2 regions of the Thermoanaerobacter uzonensis DSM 18761 genome follow, and region 1 is predicted to be linked to the other one. Evidence: riboswitches for the same ligand, from Rfam matches in the RefSeq annotation. Region 1 holds a riboswitch; the other holds the start of a gene.
The links. A riboswitch is a leader RNA that binds a small molecule or an ion and turns the genes downstream of it on or off. The one in region 1 is predicted to bind FMN.
Positions count from the first base shown of each region.

Region 2: linked by a shared signal. The riboswitch ahead of BUB32_RS02510 (ECF transporter S component) and the one ahead of ribD (bifunctional diaminohydroxyphosphoribosylaminopyrimidine deaminase/5-amino-6-(5-phosphoribosylamino)uracil reductase RibD) in region 1 are both predicted to bind FMN.

Region 1 covers NZ_FQUR01000013.1:57,367-65,148, forward strand. Annotated here, with positions in the region: gene leuD (3-isopropylmalate dehydratase small subunit) at 1-181, shown strand, start outside; gene leuB (3-isopropylmalate dehydrogenase) at 185-1,252, shown strand; gene ilvD (dihydroxy-acid dehydratase) at 1,258-2,928, shown strand; gene ilvB (biosynthetic-type acetolactate synthase large subunit) at 2,925-4,589, shown strand; FMN riboswitch at 4,587-4,701, shown strand; gene ribD (bifunctional diaminohydroxyphosphoribosylaminopyrimidine deaminase/5-amino-6-(5-phosphoribosylamino)uracil reductase RibD) at 4,786-5,868, shown strand; gene BUB32_RS08575 (riboflavin synthase) at 5,879-6,502, shown strand; gene BUB32_RS08580 (bifunctional 3,4-dihydroxy-2-butanone-4-phosphate synthase/GTP cyclohydrolase II) at 6,540-7,730, shown strand; gene ribH (6,7-dimethyl-8-ribityllumazine synthase) at 7,760-7,782, shown strand, end outside.
Region 2 covers NZ_FQUR01000007.1:159,426-167,207, forward strand. Annotated here, with positions in the region: gene BUB32_RS02490 (amidohydrolase) at 1-340, shown strand, start outside; gene arcA (arginine deiminase) at 969-2,195, shown strand; gene argF (ornithine carbamoyltransferase) at 2,263-3,204, shown strand; gene arcC (carbamate kinase) at 3,228-4,169, shown strand; FMN riboswitch at 4,254-4,372, shown strand; gene BUB32_RS02510 (ECF transporter S component) at 4,465-5,049, shown strand; gene tsaE (tRNA (adenosine(37)-N6)-threonylcarbamoyltransferase complex ATPase subunit type 1 TsaE) at 5,142-5,600, shown strand; gene tsaB (tRNA (adenosine(37)-N6)-threonylcarbamoyltransferase complex dimerization subunit type 1 TsaB) at 5,600-6,292, shown strand; gene rimI (ribosomal protein S18-alanine N-acetyltransferase) at 6,296-6,742, shown strand; gene tsaD (tRNA (adenosine(37)-N6)-threonylcarbamoyltransferase complex transferase subunit TsaD) at 6,756-7,778, shown strand.

The DNA.
Region 1 (7,782 bases):
AGAATGCAAAGAGGCAGTAGATGGGATTGAAGAAGGTGATATTGTTTTGGTTGATACAGATAATGGAATCATAAAAAATTTGACTAAAGGAACAGAATTTAAAGCTCAACCCTTTCCTGACTTCATAAAAGAAATAATGAAATATGGTGGACTTATAAATTATGTCAGAGAGAAGGTGTGACAATTGTTTAAAATTGCTGTTTTGCCTGGAGATGGAATTGGACCTGAAGTCATAGAAGAAGGGTTAAAAGTTTTGTCTGCTATAGAAGACAAGTACAAACTTAAATTTGATGTAAAAAAGTATCCATTTGGGGGAGATGCTATAGATAAATATGGTGTTCCCTATCCGGAGGAGACAAAAAATGCATGTCTTTCTAGCGATGCTGTTCTTTTGGGAGCAGTAGGGGGACCTAAATGGGATGACCTTGAGGGGGATAAAAGGCCAGAGGCGGGTCTTCTGGCTTTGAGAAAAAGCCTAGGGGTTTATGCAAATCTAAGACCTGCTGTTCTTTATCCTCCTTTAAAAGAAGCTTCTCCTTTAAAAAACGAATTATTACAAGAGGTGTTAGATATTCTTGTGGTAAGAGAACTTACTGGTGGTATTTATTTTGGACCGAGAGGAACAGTTGCTATAGATTATGGTTTTAAGGCTTATGATACAGAAGTGTACCAGACTTCAGAGATAGAAAGGATAGCAGTTATTGCTTTTGAAGCGGCTTTAAAGAGGAAAAAGAAAGTCACTTCTGTAGACAAGGCAAACATTTTGGATTCTTCAAGATTGTGGAGAAAAACGGTAGAAGAAATAAGTAAGAGATATCCTGATGTTGAGTTAAACCATATGTATGTAGATAATTGTGCTATGCAACTAATTAAAAATCCTTCTCAATTTGATGTAATTCTCACTTCCAATATGTTTGGCGATATATTAAGTGACGAGGCTTCCCAACTTACAGGTTCTATAGGTATGCTTCCCTCTGCTAGCTTAAGAGAAGATAAAGTAGGACTTTATGAACCTATACATGGTTCAGCTCCAGATATTGCTGGAACAAAAAAAGCAAATCCTTTAGCTACAATACTGTCAGTTGCTATGATGCTGGAATATTCTTTTGACCTTATAGATGCTGCTAATGACATAAAGGATGCAGTAAATAAAGTTTTAGAGGCAGGTTATAGGACTTTAGATTTAGGAAAGGGAATAATTTTAAATACTCAGGAGATGGGAGATAAAGTGGTAGAGTATGTAAAGGGGTGAAGAGATTGATAAGCGATAGCATAAAAAAAGGAGTTGAAAAGGCGCCGCATAGGTCACTTTTATATGCTTTAGGCCTTACAGATGAAGAAATAAAAAGGCCGATTATTGGTGTGGCAAATTCAAAAAACGAAATTATACCAGGACATATTCACCTTGACAAAATAGCTGAAGCTGTAAAAGCAGGCATCAGAATGGCAGGAGGAACTCCTATAGAGTTTTCCACTATTGGTGTTTGTGATGGCATTGCCATGAACCATAAAGGTATGAAATACTCTTTAGGGAGTAGAGAACTTATTGCAGATAGCATTGAAATCATGGCAATGGCCCATGGTTTTGACGGGCTTGTGCTTATACCTAATTGCGACAAAATAGTGCCAGGAATGCTTATGGCAGCAGCACGACTTAATATTCCTGCAATAGTTGTAAGCGGAGGCCCAATGCTTGCAGGAAAGTGTAATGGAGATACCTGTGATTTGAGCAGTGTTTTTGAAGCGGTAGGGGCTCACAAGGTTGGTAAAATCACTGAGGAAGACCTCTACAGAATAGAGCTTAACGCTTGCCCTACCTGTGGTTCCTGCTCTGGTATGTTTACCGCAAATACTATGAATTGCTTGACAGAAGCTTTAGGAATTGGACTTCCAGGAAATGGCACAATTCCAGCTGTTTATTCTGAAAGGATAAGACTTGCAAAACAAGCTGGAATAAAAATCATGGAGCTTGTAGAGAGAGGAATTAAGCCTTCCAATATACTTACAAAAGAGGCATTTATAAACGCCTTTAGTATAGACATGGCTTTAGGTGGTTCTACAAATACAGTATTGCACTTAAAAGCTATAGCTCATGAGGCAGGCGTAGATATACCTTTAAATGAGATTAATGAGATTAGTGCAAGAGTACCTAATTTATGTAAATTAAGTCCTGCAGGGAAATACCACATAGAGGACCTTTATTTTGCAGGCGGAATTTCAGCTGTTTTAAAAGAGCTGACGAAAGCTAATCTTATAAATATTGAAGCATTAACAGTTACAGGAAAGACATTAGGAGAGAATATAAAAGACGCTAAAGTTTTAAATCATGATGTGATAAGGCCAATAGACAACCCTTACAGCAGTACTGGAGGTCTTGCGATACTGTACGGGAACATTGCAAGAGAAGGAGCTGTTGTAAAAGCATCTGCTGTCGCAAAAGAGATGTTAAGACATGAAGGACCAGCAAAGGTATTTAATTCTGAAGAAGAAGCCATAGCTGCAATATATGGAGGAAAAATACAAAAAGGCGATGTGGTAGTAATAAGATACGAAGGTCCAAAAGGTGGGCCGGGAATGAGAGAAATGTTAAGTCCTACTTCAGCTCTTGCGGGTATGGGACTTGACAAAGAGGTCGCTCTTATAACAGACGGTAGATTTTCAGGTGCAACAAGAGGAGCTTCCATAGGACATGTCTCTCCGGAAGCTATGGAAGGAGGAGAAATAGCGATTATTGAAGATGGGGATATTATTGAAATTGATATTCCCGCAAGAAAAATTAATGTGAAATTAACTGATGAGGAGATTAAAGAAAGAATGAAAAGATGGGTAAGGCCTGAACTAAAGATAAAAAATGGTTATATGGCAAGATATGCAGAACAGGTGACTTCTGCAAATACAGGTGCGGTTTTTAAGGGGGGAGGTATATGAAGTTAAAAGGAGCGCAAGTAGTTATAGAAGTTTTAAAAGAGATGGGCGTTGATACTATATTTGGCATACCAGGAGGAGCAGTTATTCCCATTTATGATGCTCTTTATGACTCTGATATAAGGCATATTTTAGCTACTCACGAGCAAATGGCAGCTCATATGGCAGATGGTTACGCAAGAGTTACGGGAAGAGTTGGGGTTTGCTTTGCTACCTCTGGCCCCGGTTCTACCAATCTTGTAACGGGTATAGCTAATGCTTATATGGATTCAGTACCTGTTGTGGCGATAACAGGACAGGTTCCTACAAATCTTATAGGAAAGGACGCTTTTCAAGAGGTTGACATAACAGGAATTACCATGCCTATAACTAAACACAACTTTATTGTAAAGTCTCCTGATAAATTAGCAGATACAATAAGGCAGGCATTTGCAATAGCCAAAAGTGGAAGGCCTGGTCCTGTGTTAGTTGATATTCCAAAAGATATACAGAATGCTGATATAGAATATGTTAAGGAAATGGGAGATAGTATTAATATAAAAAGCAATGTCAATGGAATAGTTTCGCAAAAAGAGTTAGACAAAGCCATTGAATTCATTTTGAAAAGTAGAAAACCTGTAATATTTGCAGGAGGAGGAGTGATTTGGGGAGAAGCATCAGAGGAACTTATAGAATTTGCAGAGAAGACCAATATACCTGTTGCTACTTCTTTAATGGGGTTAGGATGCTTTCCAGAAGACCATCCTTTGTCATTAGGTCTTATTGGCATGCATGGAAGCAGATTTGCAAATTTGGCTGTGTATAAATCAGACCTTGTGATAGCAATAGGGACAAGATTTAGCGACAGAGTCGCTGGCAAAGCAGGAGGACTTGCTCCAAATGCTAAAATAATCCATATTGATATTGACCCTGCAGAATTAGGGAAAAACGTGGAAGTGGAGGTAGCAGTTATAGGCAAAGTAAAAGAAGTATTGAAACTTTTAACGAATAAACTTCCATTCATTGAGAGAAAAGAATGGTTAGAGGAAATTTCTTTCTTGAGAGAAAAGCACGGATTAAAGTATAAAAACGATGAAGTTTTGAGGCCTCAGTGGATAGTAGAAAAAATTCAACAGCTTTCAAACGATGACCTTATAATAGCCACTGAAGTGGGACAAAATCAAATGTGGGCTGCGCAGTATTATAAATTTAAACAGCCCAGGACTTTTGTTACCTCAGGAGGACTAGGGACAATGGGCTTTGGGCTTCCTGCTGCAATAGGTGCACAAGTGGGAAAGCCAGATAAAAGAGTTGTAAACATTGCAGGTGATGGAAGTTTAAGAATGAATATACATGCCTTAGAAACAGCTGCTGTATATAATATTCCGGTTATAACGGTACTACTCAACAACCAAACTTTAGGAATGGTAAGACAGTGGCAAAATCTTTTGTATGACAAGAGATTTTCTCACACAGATTTGAATGCAAATTTGAATTTTGCTAAGCTTGCAAATGACTTTGGAGTAGAAGGAATAAGAATTACAACAAAGGAAGAATTCGAAAAAGCTTTTAGAAAAGCCTATAGCGAAAATAGACCTTTTATGATAGAATGTATTATAGATAAAGATGAAATGGTGCTTCCTTTTATTCCTGCAGGTGGTACTGTTGAAAATACAATTGGATAAAACCTTCGGGGATCGGTGAAATTCCGTACCGGCGGTATAGCCCGCGAGCCTTTTGGCAGACTCGGTGAAATTCCGAGGCCGACAGTTAAAGTCTGGATGGGAGAAGGAGAAATATTCCCCAGGGAATATATTCTCTGGGGTTTTTTTAACCCTGAAGGTTTAACCTTCAGGATTTTTTAGTATAGGAGGGATTAAATTGGAAGAATATATGAAAAGGGCTTTAAAACTGGCTGAAAAAGGATGGGGATACACAAACCCTAATCCACTTGTGGGTGCTGTAATAGTTAAAAATGGAAAAATAGTAGGTGAGGGTTATCATGAATATTTTGGAGGTCCCCATGCTGAAGTAAATGCATTAAAAAATGCAGTTGAAGATGTCAAAGGTTCTACTATGTTTGTAACACTTGAACCTTGCAGCCATTATGGCAAAACACCACCTTGTGTTGAAGAAATAATTAAATCTGGCATTAAGAGAGTGTATATAGCGATGGAAGACCCAAATCCTAAAGTTAGCGGAAATGGTATAAAAAGGTTAAAAGAGGCGGGAATAGAAGTACATGTGGGGATGATGGAGAAAGAAGCGAGGAAACTCAACGAAATATTTGTTAAATATATTACGACAAAATTTCCCTTTGTGATATTAAAATCTGCTATGAGTATTGATGGTAAGATTGCTTGTTATAATGGAATTTCTAAATGGATTACAAATGAGAAATCAAGAAAATTTGCTCATAAAATAAGAGGACGTGTATCCGCGATTATGGTTGGGATAAATACAGTAATTAAGGATAACCCAATGCTTACAACAAGGTTGGAGGGGTATAAAAATCCTGTAAGGATTATTGTGGATAGTAGAGGTAGAATTCCACTTGACTCAAATGTAATAAGAGACAAAACGGCAAAAACGATAATTGCTACAACAGAACTTATGCTAAACAATGTGAGAAAGAAGCTTGAAGATATGGATATTGAAGTTATTATATTAAAGAACGACAGTGGAAAAGTACCTTTAAAAGAGCTAATGATAAAACTTGGAGAGAGGGGGATTGATAGTGTATTGATTGAAGGCGGTGGGACATTAAATTGGTCTTTATTTAAAGAGGGAATTGTTGATAAAGTTATGTTTTTTATATCACCTAGAATAATAGGAGGGAAAAATGCTTTAACACCTGTAGAAGGTACAGGTTTTTCGGATATAGGAAATTCAATAGAATTAAAAGATGTGGAGATTGATAGAATAGATGATGATATACTAATAACAGCATATGTAAGAAAGTAGGTTATGGCGGATGTTTACTGGAATTATAGAAGAAACAGGAACTGTTAAAAATATTATACATGGTACTTTTACAAAAATTGTTATTAAATGTAGCAAAGTCCTTGAGGGAACAAAAATAGGTGATAGTATAGCAGTTAACGGTGTATGTTTAACTGTTACTAATATGTCAAACGAAAGTTTTGCAGCTGACGTTATGCCTGAAACCATGAGAGCAAGCAATTTAAAAGATTTAAAAATTGGAAGCATTGTCAATCTTGAAAGAGCACTTCAAGTTGGAAGGAGAATGGGTGGGCATATCGTAACTGGTCATATAGATTGCGTTGGAAAAATCATAGACAAAAGGCAGGAAAAAAATGCTTTTATATTTAAGATAGCTATAAATGAGAAATTTGCAAAATACATTGTGCGGAAGGGAAGTATTGCGGTTGATGGTATAAGTTTAACGGTTGTTGAGGATGGATATGATTCTTTTGCTATTTCAGTTATTCCACATACAATGCTTAAGACCACATTGGGTTATAAAAGGGTAGGAGATAGTGTAAATATCGAAGTTGATATACTTTCTAAATATGTAGAAAAACTAATAGGAAAAAAGGATATAAAAGATTTATTAAAAGAAAATGGATTTATATAGATGTGGATGACTTCTCTAAGTTAAGGGGGAAAGACCGATGTTTGATAGGATAGAAGATGCAATAGAAGATATAAAGCAAGGGAAAATGATTATTGTGGTAGATGATGAAAATAGGGAAAATGAAGGCGACTTAGTTATGGCAGCAGAAAAAGTTACAGGAGAACACATTAATTTTATGATAAAATATGGACGGGGTCTTGTATGTGTTCCAATGACAGAAAAGAGACTTAATGAGCTTGGCATTTACCAAATGGTTGAGAATAACACTGACCATAAAGAAACTGCTTTTACTGTATCTGTAGATTATAAAGAATGTACCACTGGTATTTCTGCATTTGAAAGAGCACTGACGGTGAAGAAATTAGTAGATAATAATTCAAAGCCAGAAGATTTTACAAAGCCGGGACATATCTTTCCTTTAAGAGCAAAAGATGGTGGTGTCTTAGTAAGAGCAGGACATACAGAAGCGGCTGTAGACCTTGCAGTTCTTGCGGGACTCAAACCTGCTGGAGTAATATGCGAAATCATAAAAGACGATGGGAATATGGCAAGATTACATGACCTTTTGGAGTTTGCAAAAAAATTTGGATTAAGAATCATATCTATTGAAGATTTGATAAAGTACAGAATGAAAAATGAAATACTTGTGAGAAGGGTAGCACAGGCGAAACTTCCAACAAAATATGGGAATTTTGAAATTGTCGGGTATGAAGAAATATTAACAGGAAAACAGCATGTAGCTCTGATTAAAGGAGACATAAATAGGGACCCTGTACTTGTGAGGATACATTCAGAGTGCCTGACGGGGGATATATTGGGGTCGTTAAGATGTGACTGTGGTGACCAGCTTCATGCGGCAATGGAAAGAATAGGACAGGAAGGAGGGGTACTAGTTTATTTGAGGCAGGAAGGAAGGGGCATAGGACTTTTAAACAAGATTAAAGCGTATCATCTGCAGGATCAAGGATTTGATACTGTTGAAGCGAATATTAAGCTTGGCTTTCCACCCGATTTAAGAAAATACAGTATAGCTGCACAGATTTTGAAAGATATAAGAGTTAAAAAGATAAGGATTATGACAAATAATCCACAAAAAATTATGGAATTATCAGAGTATGGTCTTGATGTTGTAGAAAGGGTTTCTATAGAAATTTGTCCAAATCATTATAATGAAAAATACCTCAAAACAAAAAAGGAAAAAATGGGACATCTAATTTTGGAAGTGTGAAATACCACAAAAAGGAGAGTGTATAGTTTATGAAAATATATGAAGGAAAACT
Region 2 (7,782 bases), on a different contig from region 1:
TGAAAGATCAAAGATTGAGCTTGTAAATTTAAGCTTTAAGACAGCAGGTATTCTTTCAAAAGCAGGACTTACAGTTGCGATAATGACAGACCACCCTGTAATACCTCTCAATTACTTGCCTCTATGTGCTGCTTTAGCTGTAAAGGATGGTATGGATGAAATGGAGGCTTTAAAGGCTATCACGATAAATCCTGCGAAAATTTTAAGAGTTGACGACAGGGTGGGAAGCATTGAAAAAGGAAAAGACGCTGATATTGTAGTCTTTGATGGAGATCCGCTGGAAGTAAAGACAAGAACGAAATATGTATTTATTAATGGGAAATTAGTACATAAAGCATAAACTGTCATGGGGCTATTTATTTAGAGAAGTCTAAATAAATAGCCTCACAATTTTTTATAACTTTAAAAAATTTCAGACTGTAGACAAACTTTCGTAAAGGAGATATTTTGCATAAGGAGTGACTTGTGACAAAGCGGCAACAAAACTTAGCAAGACCGAGGGTGGAGGTAGGGCCGAAGCCAAGGATGGCGGAGGCGGGCACCTTAAGGCAAGGAAGCCGATTGTGCCCGGTACCCTGCCGGAGCCCGAAGGTCGAGCTTAGTTTTGTCACTTTGGAACATCGGAGCGACGATGCAAAATATCTCCTTTGAATATTTTTTAACTTTGTCAACAAACTGTAATTTTTTATAACTTTAAAAAATTTTTTATGCAGTCTGATATTCTATAATTTATTTTTATTCATACCATGTTTTATTGAGGGAATTTTTTGGGCTTTTTCTTGAGATATTTGAATAATTATTTAAAACTTTACAAACAAACTATTTTTTTTAATTATTTTTATACAAAACGTTTACATTAATTTACTGAGTTAAATTGCAAAAGTTATTTTATTGGTTTATACTATAGGTGTATAAAGTTGAGTTGATGGATAGGTAGTATAGTAAAAAGGACAGAGGAGGTTACAAAGTTGGAGAAAAACACATATTGCTTGCAGGTTTATTCTGAGATTGGAAATTTAAAGTCTGTCCTACTTCATAGACCTGGTAAAGAGTTAGAAAGGTTGACGCCTGAGTTTTTAAGTGAGCTTCTTTTTGATGATATTCCCTGGCTTAAAAGGATTCAGGAGGAGCACGACAAATTTGCGCAATCTTTAAAAGAAAACGGAGTGACAGTTTATTATTTAGAAGATTTACTGGAAGAGGTTTTACAGGATAGTGGAATAAAAGAGTTTTTTATATATGATTTGGTTTCATATATGAATACTTCTTTAGAAGTTAAGAAAACAATTACAAATTTTCTAAAGGAAAGAACCCCCAAAGAAATAGTGGACTACGCTATTGCAGGACTTCTGAAAAAAGAAGTATCTGAAGCGAAACCTCAATCTTTAGTGGATTATGTCTATAAAGACTCTCCATTTTTTATAAATCCTTTGCCAAACTGCTATTTTATGAGAGACCCTGCTGCAGTCATTGGCAATGGTGTGATGGTAAGCAGTATGAAGACAATTGCTCGAAAGAGAGAAGCCATGTTACTTAAGTATGTTTTTAAGCATTCTAAGACTTTAAAAGTACAGGAGAATCTATTGTGGTATGATTATCGTTCAGAGTATCCTATTGAGGGGGGAGACGTGTTAGTTCTTAGTAAGAAAGTAATAGCTATTGGAATAAGTGAAAGAACCTCCCCACAGGCAATTGAAGAAATTTCTCGTACTCTTTTAGAGAGAGGAGAAGAGTTACAAGAGATAATCGCTGTAGAAATTCCCAAAAAGCGAACTTTTATGCACCTTGATACAGTTTTTACTATGGTGGATGTGGACAAATTTTTAATATATCCTGGTATAAAGGAAAAATTAAAGGTTTATAGGATTACAAGGGGAGAAAAGGGATCAATTAAAGTTAAGGTAGAAGAAGACTTTACAAAAGTTTTAGAGACTTCCTTGGACCTTGATAAAGTCAGCTTAATTGAAAGTGGAGGAGGTGATGAGATAACAGGAGCAAGAGAACAGTGGAATGACAGTACAAATACCTTGGCCATTGCTCCAGGAATTGTAATGGCATATAACAGAAATGAGATAACCAACACCACCTTAGTAAATCATGGAATAAAAGTTATTGAAATTGAAGGCTCTGAATTAGTGAGGGGACGCGGTGGTCCAAGATGTATGTCGATGCCTTTAAAGAGAGAAGATATATAAACCTTTTGACTAATGGGGTAAGATAATATAAAATTAATTAAGTAAAATTGCTAAAAGGAGGATGACTATGGCATTTAATTTAAAGGGCAGGAGCTTATTAACTTTAAAAGATTATACCCCTCAGGAAATACGATATATTTTAGACATTGCTAAACAAGTAAAAGCAGAGAGAAAAGCAGGGGTTGTACATCAAAGATTTTTAGGTAAGACTATTGCTCTCATTTTTGAAAAGAGGTCCACAAGAACGAGATGCGCTTTTGAAACTGCTTTTGGTGAAGAAGGAGGGCACCCAGTATTTTTATCAACAGATGATATTCAATTGGGAGCCAAAGAATCAATAGAGGATACTGCAAGAGTTTTGGGAAGGATGTTTGATGCAATAGAGTTTAGAGGCTTCAAACAAGAAACCGTGGAAATTTTGGCAAAATATGCAGGTGTGCCTGTGTACAATGGCTTAACTGACGAATATCATCCAACTCAAGTTTTGGCTGACCTTATGACAATAGAAGAAGAATTTGGGAGTTTAAAAGGAAGAAAGCTTGTATTTGTAGGGGACGGAAGGAACAATATGGCAAATACTCTAGCGGTAGGCTGCGCTAAGATGGGGATGCATTATGTGATTAATTCTCCAAAAGAATTGTGGCCTTCACAAGAGTTCATAGATGAAATCAAGCAAATGGCAGCTGAAAATGGAGGAACTTTTGAACTTACTAGTGTGCTAGGAGAGGGCCTTGAAGGTGCAGATGCTATTTACACCGATGTGTGGGCGTCAATGGGAGAAGAAGCAAAGGCTACAGAGAGGGAAGCTCTTTTGAGACCTTTCCAGGTGAATGAGGAAATGATGAAAAAGACAGGAAGAGAAGATACTATATTTTTACATTGCTTGCCTGCAGTAAAAGGACAAGAAGTTACTTTTGATGTTATAGAAGGAAAACAATCAAGAGTGTGGGACCAAGCGGAAAATAGAAAACATACAATTAAAGCTGTAATGATTGCTACTCTTCTTTAAAATTGGTTACAGGGGAGGACGTTATGAAGGGAAAAGTTGTTATTGCTTTAGGAGGGAACGCCCTGCAGGACGTAAATACGCCTCCTACTGCAGAGGCGCAGATGGAAGTAGTAAAGAGGACAGCGGGATATCTGGCGGACATAATTGAAAAAGGTTATTCTGTAGTAATTACTCATGGCAATGGTCCGCAGGTGGGGAATATAGTCATTCAAAATGAAGTTGCATCAAAGATTGTCCCTGCAATGCCTTTTGATGTGTGTGGGGCAGAGAGTCAGGGTATGATAGGATATATGGTTCAACAAGCATTAAGAGAAGTTTTGAAGGAAAGAAATATCAGAAAAGAAGTAGCAACTATCATAACACAGGTTGTAGTGGATAAAAATGATCCTGCTTTTGGGAAACCCACAAAACCGATAGGACCTTTTTATACAAAAGAGGAGGCCGAAGTTTTAATAAAAGAAAAAGGTTATGAAATGGTGGAAGACAGTGGAAGAGGGTATAGAAGAGTTGTTCCCTCCCCTGACCCCAAAGAAATAGTAGAGCTTAATACGATAAAGTTACTTGAAAAAAATGGGGTAATAGTAATAACAGTTGGGGGAGGAGGAATTCCTGTTATTAAAGAAAATGGCAATTTAAAAGGAGTAGCTGCCGTAATAGACAAAGATTTGGCTTCTGAAAAGTTGGCGGAAGACATTGATGCAGATGTTTTATTGATTCTTACAGCAGTTGAAAAGGTGGCAATAAATTACAACAAACCAAATCAAAAGTTTCTTGACAAAATGACAGTGGAAGAGGCAATAAAATACATGGAAGAAGGCCATTTTGCACCAGGCAGTATGTTTCCAAAAGTTAAAGCAGCAGTGAGGTTTGCAAAGTCAAAAGTAGGAAGGCGAGCTATAATTACTTCTTTAGGCAAAGCATTAGAAGCTTTAGAGGGAAAAGCAGGCACAGTTATAACCTTATGAAAATAAATTAAAAATTTTTCACAAAAACTATTGACAAAGATATATAAAAATGAGAAAATAAAATTAAAATTGAATAAGACGAAGGTAAATCTTCGGGGCAGGGTGAAATTCCCGACCGGCGGTATAGCCCGCGAGCCGCGCATGCGGTCGATTTGGTGAAATTCCAAAGCCGACAGTGAAAGTCTGGAGGGGAGAAGATTTTCTTTTTGTGCCTATTTTTGTGAAACAAATCACAAAAAATCCTGAAGATTTATCTTCAGGATTTTTTTAGTAAATAAAATTGGAGGGATGGATTGTGGAAAAGACTAAAACACAAGCCATAGTAAAAGTAGGTTTTCTTTCTGCAACAGCTTTTATACTTATGTATTTAGAATTTCAGGTACCATTATTTCCTGGCTTTTTAAAACTTGACTTTAGTGACGTACCTGCATTAATTGCTTCTTTTGCTATTGGACCTTTATATGGTGTAATGGTAGAGCTTATTAAAAACTTAATCCATGCTACTATAACTCAGTCGGGTGGTATTGGGGAAATTGCCAACTTTGCTATAGGTTCTATATTTGTTTATATTGCAGGGATTATATATCAATTTAATAAGACGCGAAAAAATGCCCTTATCTCTATGGCAATTGCTACAGTAGTGATGGCTTTTACTGCTTCACTTTTGAATTATTATGTTTTTCTGCCTTTGTACCAAAAAGTTATGGGATGGCCTATGGATGCCATAATTAATATGAGTAGAGCAGCGAATAAAAATATAGTGAATGTAAAAACTCTTATATCATACGGAATATTTCCTTTTAATGTGTTAAAAGGAATTGTATTGTCAGTAATTACCTTGCTGGTATACAAAAAGCTTTCACCTTTTTTAAAGAATTAATTAGATCCCTAGCATATGCTGGGGATTATTTTTATTTTTAATTTGTTAAAAGATAGTATATAATAAAGTTATAATAAGTGGGGTGAGACTTAGTGAAAAAGACTTATATTTGCAAAAATAGAGATGAGACCATTGCTTTAGGAGAAAAATTAGGAAGGCTGTTAAGGAGTGGAGATATAATTCTTTTATATGGTGAGCTGGGAAGTGGCAAAACTGTCTTTACAAAAGGAATTGCAAAGGGGTTAGAAACAAATGAGCCAATTACCAGCCCGACTTTTACTTTAGTCAATGAACATAGAGGAAGGATTCCCCTCTATCATTTTGATTTATATAGGTTAGATGATTATACGGCTCTTTATGACATAGGTTATGAGGAATATTTTTATGACGAAGGAGTTTGTGCAATTGAATGGCCTGAAAGGTTAGGACCTTTACTTCCGAACGAAAGGTTAGAAGTAGTAATTCAAAAAGGAGAAAAAGAAGATGAAAGAGTTATTTTATTTAAAGATTTTGGGAGACGATATGAGGAGCTTTTAAAGGAGATGGGATAATGAAAATTTTGGCAATAGATTCTTCTTCTAAAACTGCTACTGTTGCATTAGTAGATGAAAAGGGGATAATAGGAGAATACTCTATAAATTATCTAAGGCATTCAGTAATTTTAATGCCTATGATAGATGAACTGCTTAAAAAATGTGAAGTACCAATAAATCAAATAACTCATGTGGCTGTTTCAGAAGGTCCGGGCTCTTTTACAGGGCTTAGAATCGGTGCTGCCACTGCAAAGGGTCTGGCTCATGCTCTTAACATCCCTATTGTAGGAGTATCTTCTCTTTTAGCTCTTGCATATAATGTCAGTGAATTTGAAGGACTTATATGCCCTGTTATAGATGCTTTAAATGAAAATGTTTATGGAATGCTAATAAAAGGTGTCAATTTTGAGGTTTTAATAGATGCTGGGGTGTATTCTCTAGAGGAAATTACGAAGTTGATAAGCAATTATTCTGACAAAGTGCTGTTCGTAGGAGAGGGGGTTTATTCCTATAAAGATAAATTACAAGAGATGATAAGAGACAAAGCTTTATTTGCAAAGGATAAGGATAACATGGCAAGAGCAGCTTCCATAGGAGAGATTGCTATTCAAAAGATAAAAAAAGGTGAAGTAGTTAGTTACTTTGATTTCAAGCCGATGTATATAAGGAAATCGGCTGCTGAAATTCGTTTAAGTGGTGAGGGGAGTTAATTAATGGATGTTATTATAAGGCCTATGAGGAAAGAAGATGTGGAAGAGGTCTTAGAAATTGAAAAGTTAAGCTTTAGCACTCCTTGGTCTAAAGAAGCTTTTATAAGTGAAGTTACAAAGAACAGCTGTGCTAAGTATATAGTGGCGGAAGTTGACAACAAAATTGTGGGTTATGGAGGATTTTGGGTGGTTGCAGATGAAGGGCATATAACCAATATAGCAGTTCATCCGGACTACAGGTCTAAAGGAATTGGAAGTAAAATTATGGAAGATTTAATTGACCTTGCTAAGAAAAATGGAATAACCGCCATGACATTAGAGGTGAGAGAATCAAATATAACAGCGCAACATTTGTATGCAAAATATGGCTTTAGACCATTAGGTAGAAGAAAAGGCTATTATCAAGATAATAATGAGGATGCAATTATAATGTGGAAATACGACTTGTGATGGTGGTGAAATAATGGAGAAAGATATAATTATTTTAGGGATAGAATCTTCCTGCGATGAAACAGCTGCCGGAGTTGTAAAAAACGGCAAAGAAGTATTGTCGAACGTAATATATTCTCAAATAGAGATTCACAAAAAATATGGTGGGGTAGTGCCAGAAATAGCTTCAAGAAAGCATATTGAAGTAATATCTTTCGTAGTGGCAGAAGCATTAGAAAAAGCCCAGCTAAGTCTTGATGAAATAGATGTAATTGCGGCTACATATGGACCAGGATTAGTAGGTGCTCTTTTAGTTGGCTTGTCATATGGTAAAGCTTTAGCCTATGCAAAAAATAAGCCTTTTGTAGGAGTAAATCATATAGAAGCTCACATAGCTGCAAATTACTTAGGGGGTGATTTTGCTCCTCCTTTTATTTGTCTTGTGGCTTCCGGGGGACATAGCCACATTGTTTTTGTAAAAAATTATGGAGAGTACGAAGTAATTGGACAGACAATGGACGATGCAGCAGGGGAAGCCTTTGACAAAGTAGCAAGAGCTTTGGGCTTGGGATACCCTGGAGGACCTGCTATTGAAAAGGCTGCAAAGCTGGGGAATATGGAAGCTATTGAGTTTCCCAAATCTTTTATGGAGGAAGGAAATTTTGATTTTAGTTTTAGTGGGCTTAAAACAGCAGTTTTAAACTATTTAAACAGGCAAAAGCAAAAAGGAGAAGAGGTGAATATTTACGATGTGGCGGCTAGTTTTCAAAGAAATGTGGTGGAGGTGTTGGTGAAAAAATTAATTGATGCGGCAAAGATGAAAAATATTGATAAAATTTCTATAGCAGGAGGAGTGGCTTCTAATAGTTTTTTGAGAGAGCAATTAGAAGAAGAAGCAAAAAAAATTGGAATAAGAATCCATTATCCTGATAAAATTTATTGTACAGACAATGGCGCAATGATAGCTGCTGCTGCCTATTATGACTTTATGAAAGGGAAAACCTCTGGCCTGGATTTAAATGCTATTCCTTATTTAAAGATTGGGGAAAAACTTTGATTGT